3 regions of the Streptomyces sp. KM273126 genome follow, and region 3 is predicted to be linked to each of the others. Evidence: riboswitches for the same ligand, from Rfam matches in the RefSeq annotation. Region 3 holds a riboswitch; each other region holds the start of a gene.
The links. Region 3 has a riboswitch for cobalamin ahead of E0500_RS33995 (cobalamin biosynthesis protein). Riboswitches for the same ligand answer to the same signal wherever they lie in the genome.
Positions count from the first base shown of each region.

Region 1: it holds a riboswitch for cobalamin, as region 3 does, so the genes downstream of both, E0500_RS37340 (ABC transporter substrate-binding protein) here and E0500_RS33995 (cobalamin biosynthesis protein) in region 3, are expected to answer to the same signal.
Region 2: it holds a riboswitch for cobalamin, as region 3 does, so the genes downstream of both, E0500_RS16100 (ribonucleoside-diphosphate reductase subunit alpha) here and E0500_RS33995 (cobalamin biosynthesis protein) in region 3, are expected to answer to the same signal.

Region 1 is NZ_SJXB02000002.1:1,518,163-1,524,555, reverse strand. It holds gene E0500_RS37350 (ABC transporter ATP-binding protein) at 54-905, opposite strand; gene E0500_RS37345 (iron chelate uptake ABC transporter family permease subunit) at 902-1,915, opposite strand; gene E0500_RS37340 (ABC transporter substrate-binding protein) at 1,912-2,937, opposite strand; cobalamin riboswitch at 3,172-3,358, opposite strand; gene E0500_RS37335 (TIM barrel protein) at 3,582-4,532, shown strand; gene E0500_RS37330 (Gfo/Idh/MocA family protein) at 4,661-5,680, shown strand; gene E0500_RS37325 (sugar phosphate isomerase/epimerase family protein) at 5,677-6,393, shown strand, end outside.
Region 2 is NZ_SJXB02000001.1:3,714,667-3,721,059, forward strand. It holds gene E0500_RS16095 (ribonucleotide-diphosphate reductase subunit beta) at 1-147, opposite strand, end outside; gene E0500_RS16100 (ribonucleoside-diphosphate reductase subunit alpha) at 147-2,501, opposite strand; cobalamin riboswitch at 2,699-2,840, opposite strand; gene E0500_RS16105 (GNAT family N-acetyltransferase) at 2,876-3,379, opposite strand; gene E0500_RS16110 (nucleoside hydrolase) at 3,479-4,531, opposite strand; gene mctP (monocarboxylate uptake permease MctP) at 4,746-6,374, opposite strand; gene E0500_RS16120 (DUF3311 domain-containing protein) at 6,371-6,393, opposite strand, start outside.
Region 3 is NZ_SJXB02000002.1:769,856-776,248, forward strand. It holds gene E0500_RS33990 (cobyric acid synthase) at 1-1,029, opposite strand, end outside; gene E0500_RS33995 (cobalamin biosynthesis protein) at 1,026-2,030, opposite strand; cobalamin riboswitch at 2,146-2,289, opposite strand; gene E0500_RS34000 (hypothetical protein) at 2,400-2,621, opposite strand; gene E0500_RS34005 (inorganic phosphate transporter) at 2,641-3,882, opposite strand; gene E0500_RS34010 (lysozyme) at 4,235-4,984, opposite strand; gene E0500_RS34015 (class II aldolase/adducin family protein) at 5,181-5,900, shown strand; gene E0500_RS34020 (alpha/beta fold hydrolase) at 6,023-6,393, shown strand, end outside.

The sequences.
Region 1 (6,393 bases), 750 kb from region 3:
CCGCACACGGCACGGTCTCCTTGGCCCCCGTTCGGGTCTCCCGCGTCACCCGGTCAGCGAAGGGTCCCCAGGTACCGCACGTGCGGCCGGTCCCCCGGGCAGGTGACGGCCGCCCTCACCCCGTACACCTCGGCGATCAGTTCCTCGGTGAGCACGTCGCGCGGTGTGCCCCGGGCCACGACACGCCCTTCGCGGAGCACGAGCAACGCGTCGCAGTACTGGGCCGCGAGGTTGAGGTCGTGCAGGGCGATCACGGTGGTGGCCGGGAGGCCGGTGACGAGGTTCAGCAGCTCCAGCTGGTGCTGGATGTCGAGGTGGTTGGTCGGCTCGTCCAGGAGGAGTTCCCGTGGCTGCTGGGCGAGGGCGCGGGCGATCTGCACGCGTTGGCGCTCGCCGCCCGACAGGGTGTGCCAGGACTGGCCGGCGCGGTCGGTGAGGCCGGTGCGGTCCAGGGCCTCGTGGACGGCCCGTTCGTCCTCGGCGGAGGCGGGCGTCCACGCCCGGCGGTGCGGGACCCGGCCGAGCCGTACGACATCGAGGACGCTCAACTCGACCTGCGTGTCGGCCTGTTGCTCGACCACGGCGACCCGGCGGGCGATGTCCCGGCGGTGCAGCGCGGTGAGCGGGCTGCCGTCGAGCGTCACGACCCCGGAGGCCGGGGCGAGCACTCCGGCGAGCAGGCGCAGGAAGGTGGACTTGCCGGAGCCGTTGGGTCCGAGGAGTCCGACGGTGGAGCCGGGCGCCGGGGCGAGGCTGACACCGTCGAGGATGAGGTGACCGTGGGCGCCGCGGCTGACGCGGTCGGCACACAGGCCCTCGCTGTGCTCCGAGCCCTCATGCGGCCCTTTCGGCCGTTGTGGCCGCTGCGGCCGTTGCAGCCGTTCGTCGCGCGGCCCCGGCCTCATCGTGCCCTCCTCGTCCGGTACAGGACGAGCACGAACGCCGGCACCCCGATCAGCGAGGTCACCACCCCCACGGGGACCTCCTGGGGATCGAGCACGGTCCGGGCCAGCGTGTCCACCCATACGAGGAGCACCGCTCCGGACAGCGCGGCGACCGGCACCAGCCGGGCGTGGCCCGGTCCGACCAGCGCACGCGCGGCATGCGGCAGGACGAGACCGACGAAGCCGATGGCTCCGGCGGAGGCGACCAGCGCGGCCGTGAGCAGCGCCGTCACGCACAGCAGGACGAGGCGGGTGCGGGCGACGGACACGCCCAGCGCGGCCGCCGCGTCCTGCCCGAAGGCGAAGGCGTCGAGCGTGCGCGCGTACCCGAGGCAGACCAGCAGGGCGGCCACGAACACGCCCAGACACACCCACACGTCCGTCCAGCCCGCACCCCCGAGCGAGCCGAGCAGCCAGAACAGCACCCCGCGGGTGGTCTCGGCGTCGGCCGCGGTCAGCACGACGAACGAGGTCAGCGCGGAGAAGAGCTGCATCGACGCCACCCCCGAGAGCACCACCCGGTCGGTCGTGCCGCCGAGCGTGTGGCTGAGCAGCAGCACCAGCGCGAACGACAGCAGCGCGCCCAGGAAGGCACCCGCCGACAGCGACAGGGCCCCGCCGCCGATCCCCAGCACGACCACGGCGACCGCTCCGGTGGACGCCCCGGACGACACCCCGAGCACGAACGGGTCGGCGAGCGGGTTGCGCAGCAGGGACTGCATGACCACCCCGCAGACCGCGAGCCCGGCCCCGCACACGGCGGCCAGCAGGGTGCGCGGCAGCCGCAGCTGCCACACGATCCCGTCCCTGACGGGGCTCAGTCCGGTGCTCCCCCAGCCAACGTGCGCGGCGACGACCGACCACACGTCACCGACGCGGATGTCGGCCGGCCCGATGGTGATCGCCACGGCGAGGGACCCGCAGAGCAGAGCGCCCCCGGTCACTCCGAGGACCAGCCCGCGCGTTGTCACCCGGCGAGCCCGAACTCGCGCAGTCCGGCAGCCACTTGCTCCACACCCTCCACCGTGCGGATGGTCGGGTTCATGGCCTGCCCGCTGAGCAGTACATACCTCTTGTTCTTCACGGCCGTCATGTTCCTGGTGACCGGGTTGGACTCCAGGAACGCGATCTTCCGATCGGCGGACTCGGCGGTTTCCGAGTCGCGCGTCAGGTCGCCGATGACGAGCACGTCGGGATCGCGGTCGGCGACGGTCTCCCAGTTGATCTGGGGCCATTCCTCGTGCGTGTCGTCGAAGACGTTCTTCGCACCCAGGGCCCGGGTGATGACGCCGGGTGCGCCGCAGCAGCCCGCCATGTAGGGGGACTCGGAGTTCGCGAACCAGTACAGGAGAGTCACGTCGGAGGCGTCGATCCCCGAAGTGGCCGTGGCCATGCGCTTCTTGAGGGACGCGACCAGCTTCTCGCCGCGCTGCTCGACTCCGAACACCTTGGCCAGGTCACGGACTTCGCCGTACACGGTGTCGATGGTCAGCGGTTTCGCCCGGGACCCGTCACCGTCGCCCGAGTTGTCCTTGCCCGCACAGTCGGACGGGGAGACGTACGTGGGCACGCCGAGCTTCTCGAACTGGTCGCGGGTGGCCACACCGCCCTTGCCGAGGGTGGAGACGAAGGAGGCGGCGACGAAGTCGGGGTCGGTGTCCAGCACCCGCTCGAAGGAGGGGTTGTTGTCGGCGATGCGCTGCACGCCGCGGTTCGCCTTCTCCAGCCCCTTCATCACGGGGTCCGTCCAGGTCGCCGTGCCCGCCATGCGGTCGGCGAGACCGAGGGAGAGCAGGATCTCGGTGGTGCCCTGGTTGAGGGAGACGGCCCGCTTCGGCGGTGACTCGACGCGCACGGCGTGCCCGCAGTTGGTGAGCGAGACCGCGACGCGTGCGGCCGGGGCGGCGGACGAGCCGGACCCGCATCCGCTGGTCAGGGTGAGCGCGGCGACAGCGAGTGGAACGGCGGGGCGGGCGAAACGTGCGAACGGCACGGGAGTGAGTCCTTGGTCGTCGAGGGCTCTAAGCGGGTCCGGGGAAGTGCGGGTGCGTTTCCGCGTCGTTCGGTGCGTGCTCTCGGCGTGCCGGACGAAGGTCCTCGTAGCGGAGCTACTTGGGCCTTTGGCCGGTGCGGCGAGAGTGCGTGCCGGGCGGCGTGGGGGCGCGCCCCCGCTTCCCCGGGGTCGCTTAGCGCGGAGCCCGGTCGTACGGTGCTCCCCCGCTGTCGTACGACCACGGGGGCCGCCAGCAGGTCTTCGGACTCGGGATCACCCGGACGGAACGCCTTCCCGGACCGTCGTACGGTCCAGTGGCCGATGCCCCGCCCGTCCCCCTCACCGCTGCGCGTCAGCTCCGGATTCGCACCGGATTCCCTGACCCACGCACGTGGGTTCGACTGGCGTCGGCAAGCTATCACGCCGGTCGGCACACCCGACTGACGGGCGGTCCCGAAATCCCCCGGCAACAAGCTATTGACATGACATTCGGACAGGGGTCATCGTACTCGCACACTAGAGCGCGCTAGTAGAGCGCAGCAACCACATCACTGCCGCAACGATCCATCGCCCTGAGGGCATCCGCTTCTCCACCCGCCCCAACGTCGTCACCACCCCCAGTCCCCTTCCGAAGGACGTACACCATGGCAACGACGCCATCCCCCCTCCGCACCGTCGTGGGCAACCTGTGTCTCGGCTCCGCCCCCGACTCCTGGGGCGTCTGGTTCCCCGAGGACGAGCACCAGGTCCCGTACACCCGCTTCCTCGACGAGCTGGCCGAGGCCGGCTACAAGTGGCTCGAACTCGGCCCGTACGGCTACCTCCCCACCGACCCGCAGCGGTTGAGGGAGGAGCTGGACGCCCGTGGACTGAAGGTCTCCGGCGGGACCGCGTTCGGCGCGCTGCACCGCCCCGAGGCGTGGGACGAGATGCTCGCCCACGTCCGGCAGGTGGCCGCCCTGACCGCCGCCGCGGGCGCCCACCACCTCGTCCTCATCCCGCCGATGTACCGGGACGAGAAGACCGGCGCGTTCACCGAGCCGCCGGAACTGACCGCCGCGCAGTGGGCGGGCTTCGGACGGGCCGCCGACCGGCTCGGCACCCTGCTCCTCGACGAGTACGACGTACGGCTCGTCATCCACCCGCACGCCGACAGCCACATCCAGACGCAGCCGGAGATCGAGCGGCTGCTGAACGAGTCCGACTCCCGCTACACGAACCTCTGCCTGGACACCGGGCACGTCGCCTACGGCGGCGGCGACAACCTCGACCTGATCCGCCGTTTCGGCGAGCGCGTCGGCTACGTCCACATCAAGCAGATGGACCCCGAGATCCTCGCCCAGGTCGCCGCCGAGAACCTCTCCTTCGGCGAGGCCGTCAAACGCGGGGTGTGCGTGACGCCTCCGGCGGGCGTACCCAAACCCACCGACGTCGTGGCCGAACTCGCCAGGCTGGACGCCGAGTTGTTCGTGATCGTCGAGCAGGACCTGTACCCGTGCGCTCCCGAGGTGCCGCTGCCCATCGCCGTCCGCACACGTGAGCACCTGGCCGGCTGCGGCCTGACCGGTACCCGGCGCCCCGCCGTGGACAAGTAGGAGGTGGCCCGACGGCTTTGTCATCGCTACCGAGCGCGACGCATCGTAGCGCAACGCGGACGCTCCGCATCCGGCGAGTCCGTTTCCTTCCCGGCCTGCAGACCGGAGTTTCCATACAAGGAGTTTTCATGACCGTACGTGTAGGTGTCATCGGCACCGGAATGATCGGCCAGGACCACATACGACGCCTCACCGACGTCGTCACCGGGGCCGCCGTCACCACCGTGACCGACCTCGACGCCGCCCGCGCCGCCGAGGTCGCCGCCCGCGTCGGCGCCACTGCTCTGCCGACGGGCGCCGACCTGATCAACTCCCCCGAGGTGGACGCCGTCCTCGTCACCTCCTGGGGTCCGACCCACGCCGAGCACGTCCTGAACGCCATCGTGGCCGGGAAGCCCGTGTTCTGCGAGAAACCCCTCGCGACGACCGCCGAGGACTGTCTGCGCGTCGTCGAGGCCGAGCAGGCCCACGGCCGCCGTCTCGTCCAGGTCGGCTTCATGCGTCGCTTCGACGCCGGCTACCGCCAGATGAAGGAGGTCCTCGCCTCCGGCTCCCTCGGTACGCCGCTGATCGTGCACTGCGCGCACCGCAACCCGACCGTGCCCGACGCGTACCACTCCGCGATGGCCGCCCAGGACACGGCCGTGCACGAGATCGACGTACTGCGCTGGCTGCTCGACGACGAGATCGTCTCCGCCCAGGTGATCACCCCACGGGCCACGAGCAAGCGGTTCGCGCATCTGAATGACCCGCAGATCATGCTCTTCGAGACCGCGGGCGGCGTCCGTATCGACCTGGAGGTCTTCGTCAACTGCCAGTACGGATACGACATCCAGTGCGAGGCCGTCGGCGAGGAGGGCCTGGTCCGGCTGCCCGACCCGGCCGCCGTCGCCGTCCGCACCGCCGGGCGGCACAGCACCGCGGTCCTTCCGGACTGGAAGGCCCGCTTCGCCGAGGCCTTCGACACCGAGTTCCGTGAGTGGATCAACGCGGTCGCGGCCGGTGCCGAACCCACCGGGCCGTCCGCCTGGGACGGCTACGCCGCCACGGTCATCACCGACGCCGCCGTCCGTTCCCTCCAGTCCGACGGCACCGTTGTCACCGTCGGCATGAAGCCCCGACCCGCGTTCTACGGAGGCACCGCGTGAAGATCGCCCTCGACCCCTACATGTTCCGCGCCCTGCCGCTCGACGACATGGTGCGCACGGTCGCCGAACTCGGCTACGGGTACATCGAGCTGTCCCCGCGCGAGGACTTCATGCCGTTCTTCCTGCATCCGCGGGCCGACGACGAACGCATCGCCGCACTCAAGAAGTCCCTGCGGGCCCACGGCGTCCAGCTGTCCTCCGTGCTGCCGCTGTACAAGTGGTCCTCGCCCGACGAGACCGAGCGGCAGGCCGCCGTCCGCTACTGGAAGCGGATGATCGAGATCACCGCGGACCTCGGATGCACGCTGATGAACTCGGAGTTCAACGGCCGCCCCGAGCACGCCGCCGAGAGCGAGGCCGCCTTCTGGCGCTCCCTGGAGGAGCTGCTGCCCCTCTTCGAGCGGGAGGGGATCGCCCTGAACCTGGAGGCCCACCCGGACGACTTCTGCGAGGAGAACACCCCCGCGGTCGACCTCGTCCGCGCGATCAACAAACCCTGGGTGAACTACCTCTACTGCGCCCCGCACACCTTCCACCTCTCGGGCCTCGCGCAGACCGGAGCGGACATCGCGTCGATGATGCGCTACGCCGGCGACAAGCTGAGGCACGTGCACATCGCGGACTCCTTCAACCACAAGGGATCCTCCGGCCTGCGCTACATCCTCAACCCGCCCGGCACCCCGGCCCGCATCCACCAGCACCTGGACATCGGC
Region 2 (6,393 bases), on a different contig from region 3:
CACGTCCGAGTGAAGGTCGACCTCCTCCACCGTCCAGGTGTTCTTGATGGCGTCCCGGTAGCGCTCGTAGAAGTCGGGATAGCGCATGGGGCGCAGGGTCAGCTCGAAGCCCGGGTCGAGGAGATTGGCGTTACGGGTGGTCGTCATTACTGGCAGGCCTCGCAGGACTCGGGGTTTTCCAGGGAGCAGGCGACGGCCTCCTGGGAGGTCGCCTGCTGCACGGGAACGGTGGCTTGGGCGGCGCGGGCGATGCGGGTCGCCGGGCGGGAGCGCAGGTAGTACGTGGTTTTCAGGCCCGACTTCCAGGCGTAGGCGTACATCGAGGAGAGCTTGCCGATGGTCGGTGTCTCCAAGAACAGGTTCAGGGACTGGGACTGATCCAGGAACGGGGTGCGGGCGGCGGCCATGTCGATCAGGCCGCGCTGCGGGATCTCCCAGGCCGTGCGGTACAGGGCGCGTACGTCGTCCGGGATCCAGCCGAAGTCCTGCACCGAGCCGCCCGACTCGCGCAGCGCCTCGCGGGTGCGGTCGTCCCAGACGCCGAACTGCTTCAGGTCGTTCACCAGGTACGAGTTGACCTGGAGGAATTCGCCCGACAGCGTCTCGCGCTTGAACAGGTTGGAGACCTGCGGCTCGATGCACTCGTACACGCCCGCGATCGAGGCGATGGTGGCGGTGGGGGCGATCGCGAGGAGGAGGGAGTTGCGCAGGCCCGTCGCCGCGATCCGCTCGCGCAGCGCCGACCAGCGGTCCGGCCAGGTCAGTCGCACGTCATAGTGGTCGGGGTGCAGGACGCCCCGGGCGGTGCGCGTCTTCTCCCAGGCGGGCAGCGAACCGCTGCGTTCGGCGAGGTCGGCGGAGGTCTCGTACGCGGCGAGCATGATGCGCTCGGCGATACGGGTGGACAGGGCCTTGGCCTCGGGCGAGTCGAAGGGCAGGCGCAGTTGGAAGAAGACGTCCTGGAGGCCCATCGCGCCCAGGCCGACGGGCCGCCACCTGGCGTTCGAGCGGGCCGCCTGCTCGGTCGGGTAGAAGTTGATGTCGACGACGCGGTCGAGGAAGGTGACTGCCGTGCGGACGGTGGCGTCGAGCCGCTCCCAGTCGATGTCGCCGGTCGTCCGGTCGACGAACGCACCGAGGTTGACGGACCCCAGGTTGCAGACCGCCGTCTCCCCGTCGTCCGTGACCTCCAGGATCTCGGTGCACAGGTTCGAGGAGTGGACGACGTGGCCGGGCTCGGCCGTCTGGTTGGCCGTGCGGTTGGCGGCGTCCTTGAAGGTCATCCAGCCGTTGCCGGTCTGAGCGAGGGTGCGCATCATCCGGCCGTACAGGTCGCGGGCCGGAATGGTCTTCCTGGCGAGCCCAGCCGCCTCCGCCTTCCGGTACGCGGCGTCGAACTCCTCGCCCCACAGGTCCACGAGCTCGGGCACGTCGGCGGGGGAGAACAGGGACCAGACGCCGTCCTCGTTCACCCGGCGCATGAACTCGTCCGGGATCCAGTGCGCGAGGTTCAGGTTGTGGGTGCGGCGGGCGTCCTCGCCCGTGTTGTCCCGCAGCTCCAGGAACTCCTCGATGTCCGAGTGCCAGGTCTCCAGGTAGACCGCGGCCGCGCCCTTGCGCCGGCCGCCCTGGTTCACGGCGGCGACCGAGGCGTCGAGGGTCTTCAGGAACGGGACGATGCCGTTGGAGTGCCCGTTCGTGCCGCGGATCAGTGAACCGCGGGAACGGATGCGGGAGTACGCGATGCCGATGCCGCCCGCGTGCTTCGACAGCCGGGCGACCTGCTGGTAGCGGTCGTAGATGGAGTCCAGCTCGTCCTTCGGGGAGTCGAGGAGGTAGCAGGACGACATCTGTGCGTGCCGGGTACCGGAGTTGAAGAGCGTGGGGGAGGACGGCAGGTAGTCGAGACGGCTCATGAGCCCGTAGAGCGCGGCGACCTCGTCCACGGACCGGGGGGTGTCGTCCTCGGCGAGACCGGCGGCGACGCGCAGCATGAAGTACTGGGGCGTCTCGACGACCTTGCGGGTGATCGGGTGCCGGAGCAGGTACCGGCTGTGCAGCGTACGCAGCCCGAAGTAGCCGAAGCGGTCGTCGGCGGCCGGGTCGACGAGCGCGTCGAGGCGGGCCGTGTGCAGCCTTACGAACGCGGCGGTGCGGTCCGCGATGAGACCCTCGCGGTGGCCCACGGCGACGGACCCGGAGAACGACGTGACGCCCTGCGAGGCTGCCTCGGCCGCGATACCGATCGTCAGCAGCCGGGCGGCCAGCTTCGAGTACGCCGGGTCCTCCGAGATGAGACCGGCCGCCGCCTCGGTGGCCAGCCCGCGCAGCTCCGTCTCGTCGGCGTGCGCGGACCGGCCGCGCAGCGCGGCGGCGGCGACCCGTCCGGGGTCGGCGTCGGGGAGGTCTGCGGTCAGCTCGGTCAGGGTCCGCAGCAACGCGGTTCCGGGGCCGTCGGACTCCGCCGTGGTCGCCTCGATCACCTCGGTTGCCGCGATCACCCTGCTTGCCGCGGTCGACTCGGCTTCCTCGGCTACCTCGGTCGCTGAAACCGGGTCGGCTGGCGCGATGGTCACGTGGGGGCACTCCCTCGCTCGGCACGGGGCCTTGCGGAGGGCAGGGGGCAGCTCACGAGCGCACACGGCGTCGCGTCCACCGGCCCATTCCACGAGGCCCGGACGTCGGGCACCCGGACCGGACGGCCGGGTGCACTGTCGGCAGGTCCTCGGACTGACCATGCGTGCGAACACACGCAAGTACACCGTTGCGGGACAGTTCCGGATTCGCACCGGATTCCCCTGCGGCGACAGCGAGCACGAGCATACATCTTGTGCCGGGCTGCTGAAGCACCCCCACATGTTGTGTCGTGGCGGTGTCAGAACGTCAATTCATAGGTCAGGAGAGCGATGTCGAGGTGCGGGAGCGGGTTCCAGTCGCGGTCGGGGGTGCGGGTGAAACCCAGGCGTTCGTAGATCCGGTGGGCCGCGTGCATGGAGCGCTGCGTGGACAGGACCATGCGGACGCAGCCGGGCGTGGCCCGCGCCCGCTCGACGCAGGTACGGACGAGCGCCTCCCCGGCACCCCGGCCCCGGGCCTCACCGGCCACCGCGAGCATCCGTATCTCCGCCTCCCCGGGCCGCGCGATGTCGGCCATGGGCCCGCCGGCCGGTACGAAGGTCACCGCGCCGAGCACCCGGCCGTCCCCGACGGCGACGAACACCTCGGCCGCGGCGGCCCGCTTGGCCACGTCCCGCAGCTCGCCGAGGTACTCGTCGCTCTCTCCGAAGTCGAGCAGACCGTCGCCCAGGTACGCCTGTGCGGTGATCTCCCCGATGGCCTCGTACTCGTCGGGTCGCGCCTGCCTGATCGTGATGTCCATGGTGGGGAGTGTGCCGGACGGGTGCGACAGCGGCCTGCGGATTTCGCGTGGGTGCCGACGGACGTGGTGCCGACGGATGTGGTGCCGACGGATGTGGGCTCAGCCCACCCCAGGCCACCGCGGCAACGTCGCGACGAAGTCCTTCGAGAAGTCGCGCGGGCCCGGGCCCAGGGCGACGCGGCCCGTGAGGGCCATGCGGGCGGTGAGGGCGGGGGAGCCGGCGTAGAAGACGCGTGAGGCGGCCGAGGGGACGAACACCGTCTTGCCGCGGGTGAGTTCGCTCGTGGACTCGACGATGACGGCGCCCTCCTCGGTGGTGAGGTACGACTCGTCCGCGCACGCGCCCACGGCGAGCGGATCGTGCAGCGGGCAGGCGTCGTCTCCGCCGTGGCGCTGGTAGGCGTCCATGTAGGCCCGCAGCAGGCGGGCGGCCAGCGCCGTGCCCGGGCCCGCCGCCTCCAGGACGGCCAGGTCGGCGGGGCGGACCAGCCAGTGGTGCGAGGCGTCCAGGTCGACCATGGTGAACGGGATGCCGGAGGAGAGGACCACCTCGGCGGCGTCCGGGTCGGCCCAGATGTTGAACTCGGCGACCGGTGTGATGTTCCCCGGCACCTGTGCGGCGCCGCCCATGAACACGAACTTCCTGACACGGTGGGCGAAGCCCGGGTCCTCCAGGAGCGCGATCGCCACGTTGGTGAGCGGGCCCGTGGCGCACACGGTGAGCTCGCCCTCGTACTCCCGGGACAGCCTGAGCAGGGCCTGCGCGGAGGATTCCGGCAGGTGGGCGGCCGTGGAGTCGGGCAGCGTCTCGTTGCCGAGGCCCGCGGGGCCGTGGAAGGCGGTCGCGGCCGTGTACGGGAGGCGGGTGAGGGGGCGGCCGGTGCCGCGGTGGACCGGTACGTCGGTGTCGATGCCGAAGGCTCTGGTGAGGGCGCGGGCGTTCAGGTACGTCTGCTCGGCGGGGAGGTTGCCGCCGACGGAGGTGTAGGCCTTCAGGTCCCATCGTCCCGTGCCGAGCAGGTACTGCAGGGCCAGGGCGTCGTCGATGCCGGGATCGCTGTCGAGGACGATCGGGGGCGGGGCGTCATGGGGCACCTCCTGGGGGTGGCGGATGAGGCCGCGTCGTCTGCTGCAGCGGCGTCTCCGGCTCACGGATGTTTCTCGCCCCCGCCGCCCCTACCCATACCCATCCCTGGGGCTGCGCCCCGGACCCCTCTGTCGGCCTGAACGGCCTCGTCCTCAAACGCCGGACGGGCTGACAATCAGCCCGTCCGGCGTTTGAGGAGCGGGGTCCGGGGCGGAGCCCCGGGATGGGACGGGTAGGGCGGCGGGGGCGGAGAAAAACCCTGCTCGCCCCTACCCGCGGCTAGTGGGCCGAGCCGGCCGTGGCCGGAGGCAGTTCCACCTGCACACCCGCGTCGCCCGCGTCCGCCGTGTAGTCCTCCGGCTTCGTCTCGTCGATGCCCTCGGGGGCCTTGGCCGCCTTCAGGACGAAGGTGAGGACGACCGTGACGATCACATTGAGCACGAACGCCGTCAGACCGATGTAGCCGATCTCGCCGAGACCCGGAATCTCCGCGTTGGAGCCGCCGAAGTGCTGCTGGGTCGGGGAGGCGACGCCGTACGCGGCCACCGTGCCGTACACCATGCCGACCGCCCAGCCCGCGAGCAGCGCCCAGCGGTGGAACCAGCGCGTGAACAGTCCGCCGACCAGGGCCGGGAAGGTCTGCAGGATCCAGATGCCGCCCAGCAGCTGGAAGTTGATGGCGACCGTCTTGTCCATCGTGAGGACGAACGCCAGGGCGCCCACCTTCACCAGCAGTGACACCAGCTTCGAGACCTTGGTCTCCTGCTCGGCCGTCGCGTCCGGCTTGATGAAGTCCTTGTAGATGTTGCGGGTGAAGAGGTTCGCGGCCGCGATGGACATGATGGCCGCCGGAACGAGCGCGCCGATGCCGATCGCCGCGAAGGCCACGCCCGCGAACCAGTCCGGGAACATGTCCTCGAACAGCTGCGGAATGGCCAGCTGCCCGTTGCTGACGTTGACGCCGGCCGCGATCGCCATGAAGCCCAGCAGCGCGAGCAGGCCCAGCATCAGGGAGTACAGCGGCAGGATCGTGGTGTTGCGGCGGATCACCTCACGGCTCTTCGAGGACAGCGTCGCTGTGATCGAGTGCGGGTACATGAAGAGCGCGAGCGCCGAGCCGAGGGCCAGGGTCGCGTACGTCCACTGGGAGGCCTCCGGAGGGACGACGGCACCGCGTGGCTTGTCCGTCGCCGGGTTGACCTGCGCGTACGCCTCCCCTGCCTTGGCGAAGATCTCGTCGAAGCCGCCCAGCTTGATCGGGATGTAGATGATCGCCACCGCGATGACGAGGTAGATCAGCGTGTCCTTCACGAACGCGATCAGCGCCGGGGCACGCAGACCCGAGGAGTACGTGTACGCGGCCAGCACACCGAAGGCGATCAGCAGCGGCAGGTCCTTGATGAACCAGTGGGTGTTCTCGCCGCCACCGACGCCCATCACGTCCAGCACGGCCTGGATGCCGACCAGTTGGAGCGCGATGTACGGCATCGTCGCCAGGATGCCGGTGAGGGCCACCGCCAGCGACAGGCTCTTCGAGCCGAACCGGCCGCGCACGAAGTCCGACGTCGTGACGTACCCGTGCTTGTGGGACACCGACCACAGGCGGGGCAGGAACGTGAAGATCAGCGGGTAGATCAGGATCGTGTAGGGCACGGCGAAGAAGCCGGCCGCACCCGCCGCGTAGATCGCCGCCGGTACCGCCACGAAGGTGTAGGCGGTGTACAGGTCGCCGCCGAGCAGGAACCAGGTGACCCAGGTGCCGAACGACCGTCCGCCCAGGCCCCATTCGTCGAGGCTCTGCTCGTTCTCGGCCTTGCGCCAGCGGGCGGCCAGGAAGCCCATGACCGTGACGGCCAGGAAGAAGAAGATGAAGACGGCGAGCGCGACGCCGTTCACGCCGTCCTTCACGCGTCCGCACCACCCTTCG
Region 3 (6,393 bases):
GCAGACGCCGAGCACGGGGCGGCCGTCGGCGGCCCTGCGGACGAGCACGTCGGCGAGGCCGCGCTCCCGCAGCCACTGAAGGGCACGGACGGTTCCCCGAGTGCCGGGGACCACCACCAGATCCGCGTCGGCGAGTTCCTCGGGCCGGTCCACGAACCGTACGACGACGCCGGGTTCGGCGGCCAGCGCGTCCACGTCGGTGAAGTTGGACATGAGCGGGATGGCGCAGACGGCGACCCGCAGGACGTCCTCGCCGACGGGGGGAGCGACGTTCGACTCCCGCACGGTCCCCCGCAGGGAGACCGCCATCCCGTCCTCCTCGTCGATCCCGAGGCCGTGCCGGAAGGGCAGGACGCCGTACGTCCGCCGCCCGGTGAGCCCGTGCAGCATGTCCAGTCCGGGCTCCAGCAGGGACACGTCCCCACGGAACTTGTTGACGAGGAAGCCGGCCACCAGCGCCTGGTCCTCCCGGCCCAGCAGGGCGACGGTCCCGAAGAAGGAGGCGAAGACGCCCCCGCGGTCGATGTCCCCGACGACGAGAACGGGTAGCCGCGGCCGGGCGTTCCGGGCGATCCCCATGTTCACGATGTCGGTGCGCCGCAGATTGATCTCGGCCGGACTGCCGGCCCCCTCACAGATCACCGCGTCATACGTGCCCCGCAACTCGGCGAGACAGTCGAGGACGGTACCGAGAAGTTGCTGCTGCCGTCCGCCGTGGTACCCGCGCGCACTCAGCTCGCCCACGGGCCTGCCCATGAGCACCACCTGACTGCTCTGCTCGCTGCCGGGCTTGAGCAGCACGGGATTCATGAGCGCGGTGGGCTCGACTCGGCACGCCTGGGCCTGCATGGCCTGAGCGCGCCCGATCTCGGCGCCCTCCCGCGTCACGAACGAGTTGAGGGACATGTTCTGCGCCTTGAAGGGCGCGACCTTGACGCCCCGCCGCACCAGCCACCGGCAGATCCCGGCGGTCACGACGCTCTTTCCGGCATCGGATGTGGTGCCGGCGACGAGAAGACCACCGCTCATGATGTACGCCCCCCTGCCGGAAACCACCGTGCCGGAATCCGTGCCTGAAACCGTGTTGGAATCCGTGCCGGAATCCGTGTCAGAACCCGCCCGGCCACACTGACGCCGAGAGCCAGCAGGCCGACGCGCCGGGACAGCCGCACGGCCCGCTCGATGTCCCGTGTGGCGACGGCACGCCCTTCTGCGTTGAGTACGGGCCGGTGCTCCACCCGCCCCGCGTAGGACAGCGTTCCGCCGAGCCGCACCCCCAGTGCCCCCGCGAACGATGCCTCCACGGGACCGGCGTTGGGGCTCGGATGCTTCGCCGCGTCCGCCCGCCAGGCCCGTACGGCACCGCGCGGGTCCGGACCGGCCACCGCTGCCAGGACAGCGGTCAGCCGCGCGCCCGGCCAGCCCGCGAGGTCGTCCAGGCGGGCGGAGGCCCACCCGTACCGCCGGTACCTGGGCGACTTGTGACCCACCATGGCGTCAAGGGTGTTGACGGCCCGGAACCCGAGGAGCCCGGGCACACCACCGAGGGCCCCCCACACGAGCGCGCCCACGACGGCATCGGACGTGTTCTCGGCAACGGACTCGACGACGGCGCGGGCGATCCCGTCGGCATCAAGGGCCTCCGGATCCCGCCCGCACAGATGCGGTAGGCGTTCCCGGGCGGCGTCGACGTCCCCCGCCTGAAGCGCCCGCCCGATGACCCGGGCCTCCCGCGCGAGCGAAGTCCCCCCGACCACGGCCCAGGTGGCCGCTCCGGTCAGCGCGACGGAGGCGGCAGGGGATGGACGTACAGCCCGTGCGGCGGCGGTGGCGAGGGACACGACACCCCCCACGCACACGGCGGTGTGCAGCGCGCCCCACCCCCGGTGGTCCCGCCACAACACCCGTTCCACGGCGCCCGCGGCACGCCCGAACACGGCGACCGGATGCCCCCGGCGAGGATCGCCCAGGAGCAGGTCGCCGAGAAGCCCGGCGGCGGCGCCGTACGCGAAGACGCGATCGGCACGCATGCGTTCAGCCGGCCACTGTGACCGAGGTGACCGCTGGATACGGCAGAGCGCTGGTGCTGGATCTCAATCGGCAGCCGAGCATGGCGATATGTCCTCACTCAGGGTGTCCACGCCCTGGTTCGACGAGACCGGCGGCTAGAGTTCCTGGCTCCCGGGGATTGCTACCCCGGTCACAGTGGCGGGACCGCGCCGGACTTTCACCGGCTTCCTCTTCTGCCGTCGTACATGGCTCCGGCAGTCCACCACGCCCTTGGAAGAGCCGTCAACTTGCCGTTGACCTGCGAAGGGAGAGTGTGCTGAGGCCCACATACGAGTGGGGTGCGGGACGGTGATCCGTCCCGCACCCCACTCGTTCGCGTGGCCCCGGTGTCAGGCCACGATCAGATAGATCCCGTACGTCACCGCCGCCGCGCACGCGGCGAAGCAGGCGTATGCCGCCGTCGTGGCGAGAGCCGCCGAGGTGCCGGAGGCCGTGGCCGTCTCGCGCTTGGAGAGGCCGAGGATGCCGAGGGTGAAGAGGCCGACGAGGGCCACGGTGACCACGAGACTGACTCCGAAGACGGAGCCGAGGGCTGCCCAGTCGATGTGCATGGTGGTGTGTCTTCCTTGCTCAGAGAGCGGTCGCCGGGGGCTTCGCCGGGGTCTCGGCGGGAGCGTGGTCGGGGACGGTGGCCGGGAGGTCGTCGGTGAGGGTGCCGAACGGGGGCGGGGTGACCGCCGCGACGGCCGTGGTCACGACGCCGGCGGGCTCGTCGGTGTCGTTGACGTTGGTGTGGTCGACCACCTCGCGGCGCGAGGCCAGCCAGATCGCGGCGCTGGACGCGACGAGGAAGACGGCGACCAGCGCCGTGCCCCAGCTGCCGAAGGACGTCACCCACTCGGCGCCGGCGCCGACCAGGGCCGCGGCCGGGAGGGTCAGGCCCCAGGCCACGAACATGCGGGTGGCCGTGGACCAGCGGACCACACCGCCCTTGCGGCCGAGGCCCGCGCCCATCACGGCGCCGGAGACGGAGTGCGTGGTGGAGAGGGAGAAGCCGAGGTGGGAGGAGGCCAGGATGACCGTGGCCGCGCTGGTCTGGGCGGCGAAGCCCTGCTGCGGCTGGAGATCGGTGAGGCCCTTGCCCATCGTCCGGATGATGCGCCAGCCGCCCAGGTAGGTGCCGAGCGCGATGGCGAGACCGGCGGACAGGATGACCCAGACCGGCGGGTCGGAGTCGGGGGCGAGCGCACCGCCGGCGACCAGGGCCAGGGTGATGATGCCCATCGTCTTCTGGGCGTCGTTCGTGCCGTGGGCCAGCGAGACCAGTCCGGCCGAGGTGATCTGGCCGGCGCGGTAGCCCTTGGACGTGGCCTTCTCGTGGGCGTTCTTGCCGATGGTGTACGTCAGCCGCGCGGCGATCATCGCGGCGATGCCCGCGACCAGCGGCGCCGCGACGGCGGGGATCAGCACCTTGGTGACGAGGACGTCACCGTGCACCGCGCCCGTGCCGGCCGACGCGATGGTCGCGCCGATCAGACCGCCCATGAGGGCGTGCGACGAACTGGAGGGAAGTCCGACGAGCCAGGTCAGCAGGTTCCAGAGGATGGCGCCGACCAGCGCCGCGAAGATCACCTCCGGTCGTATGCCGGTCTCGTCCACGAGGCCTTTGGAGATCGTGTTCGCCACCTCGATGGAGAGGAAGGCGCCGACAAGGTTGAGCACGGCGGACATGGCCACCGCGACCTTGGGCTTCATCGCGCCGGTCGAGATGGTGGTGGCCATCGCGTTGGCGGTGTCGTGGAAACCGTTCGTAAAATCGAACGCGAGCGCGGTGATCACCACGACCGCGAGGATCAGCGAGAAGTTTTCCATTTACCCGGACTTCTTTTGGACGCCAGTTACGTGTGGACCGTAGGCAACCTGAGTGAACGAAAGATGAACTGGAGCGGGCTGGGGGGTGTACCGATTGAGGTACCGGCGTTCCGCTTGCGTTGAGGGACGTGCCCTGGCGGCCAGTTGGGGGCGCTCTGAAGGCATTGTGCCTCGAACAGATGCGGACTGTTTCATTCCGCATACCCTCTGTAGGCCTTCCGGCGGTGCCTGCGTGCGGGTCGTGCGGGCCGTGCCTGCGTGCGGGCCACCAATGCGTGAGGACCCCGGGTGAGTCCTTCCCGGGGTCCTCGTGGGTGCCCGCAGCCCCGCGGGGCGTTGGGCCCGGCCGGTCCTAGCCCTTCGCGAACCGCTTCAGCTGGGTCATCGACCCGTTGAAGAGGTTCTGGTCGCCCGGCAGGCTGCCGCTGCCGTTGTCGTGCTGCCAGATCGTCCAGACCTTCCAGCCCGCGGGCAGCTCACCCGCTCCCGCCGAGCTGTAGCGCGCCAGCCAGAGCGCGTGGTTCGCGCCGAAGGCCCTGCTGTTGCCGGTGCAGGTCTTCCACCAGTGCGTGGTCGTGTAGATCACCGGCCGGCGGCCGGTCTGCCGCTTCACCTCGTTGCTGAAGGCCTTGATCCAGTTGACCATCCTGGTCCTGCTCAGGCCGTAGCACCTCTTCTTCTTGTCGTACGGGTTGTACTCGATGTCGAGCGCCGGCGGCAGCGTCCAGCCGTCCGCGCGCCAGCCCCCGCCGTTGCGCACGAAGTATGCGGCCTGGGTGGTGCCGGACGACTTGTTCGGCACCGCGAAGTGGTAGGCGCCGCGGATCAGCCCCGCCTTGCGGGAGCCGTTGTACTGCTGGCTGAAGTACGGGTTGCGGTAGGTGTGGGACTCGGTCGCCTTGACGTAGACGAACCTGGCGCCCTTCGACTTCGCCTTCGACCAGTTCACGTTCTTCTGGTGCGAGGAGACGTCGTGTCCCCTGGGCTTGCTCGCGGCCGAGACCGGAATCTCCGCCAGGGCGGTCCCGCCCAGGGTGAGCGTCGCCACCGATGCCGCTATGACGCGGGAACGGTGACGGGTCGGTTTGTGATCACGGGCCATGTTTCCCCCCGGAATGGCGACGTGTGCGACAAATCGTCCAGAGGCTACTGGAAGATCGTTGAAACACGGGCTATCACTGGCCAATCGCTCTCAGGGGCGATGTGTCCACGTATGCGTGCTCCCGGAGATCGCCCTCCTGGCCTACACTCCCCCCGCCCGCCTCCGCCTCCGCCCACGCGCCTGTCAGGATCGGGGCATGGCAGATCAGGGGCGGGACACGGGAGATGTTCAGGGCGCGCGGGACGTACGTGCCGTACGGGGCCGGGGAGTGCCGGACGACGTGGCACGGGCGTGGGACGAACTCGTCGCGACGGCCCGCCGGACCGTGGCCGACGGTCTGGTCGTCGGCACCTCGGGCAACGTCTCCGTGCGCGTCGGCGACATGGTCCTGGTCACGCCCACGGGAGTGCCGTACGACCGCCTGACGCCGGACGACGTGGTGGGCGTCGACCTCGACGGCCGCCAGGTCCTCGGCTCCCTCCGCCCGACGAGCGAACTCCCCACGCACCTCGCGGTCCACGGCGCCACCGGCGCCCGCGCCGTCGTCCACACCCACGCCGTCCACGCGACGGCCGTCTCCACGCTCGTACGGGAACTGCCGCTGATCCACTACATGTCCGCCGCGCTCGGGGGAGTGGTCCGCGTCGCCCCGTACGCGACCTACGGCACGCAGGAGTTGGCCGAGAACATGCTGCGGGCCCTGGAGGGCCGCACCGCATGCCTCCTCCAGAACCACGGCACGCTCACATACGGATCCACCCTCTCCCAGGCATACGACCGCACGGCCCAGCTTGAGTGGATGTGCCGCGTCTGGCTCACCGCGTCCTCGGTGCCGGGGCTGACCCCGACCCTCCTGAGTCGCGAGCAGGTGGCGGAAGTGGAGGAGCGATTGCGGGGGTACGGGCAGCCGGGGTGAGGCGGGCGCGGGAGGAGGGGACCTCCAGCGGCGCCGGGAGTGGTGGCCGGGCCCGCCGGGCGTCGTCACTCCGGACCGTCCTCCCGCTGGCCGGGGGCCGGGTCCGACAGGACACTGGAGACGTGCGCACAGCCAAAGCCGCTGCCGCGGCCGCCACCGCCGCGCTCGCGGCCGGTGCGGCGAGCATCGCCGTCGGCAGGTTCGCCAGTGACGCCGCGCTGAAGGTGCCGGCGGGCGGACGGCTGCCCACGGAGCCCCGGCTGACCGTCCACGCGACGGCCGCCGGGCAGGTCACGCTCACCCGGGCCCTGGCCTCGCAGCGGCCCGGCGCGTACGGCCTCGTGGGCAACCGCTCGCACGCGGTGGTCGGCCCGGTCCTGGACGCCGCCGCCCACTCCGCCGACACCGTCGTACGCCGCCTGGAGCGCGTCAGCCACGGCACCCTCGAACCCGGCGACAAGGTGTGGCTCACCCCGAACGTCCACGTCGGCGA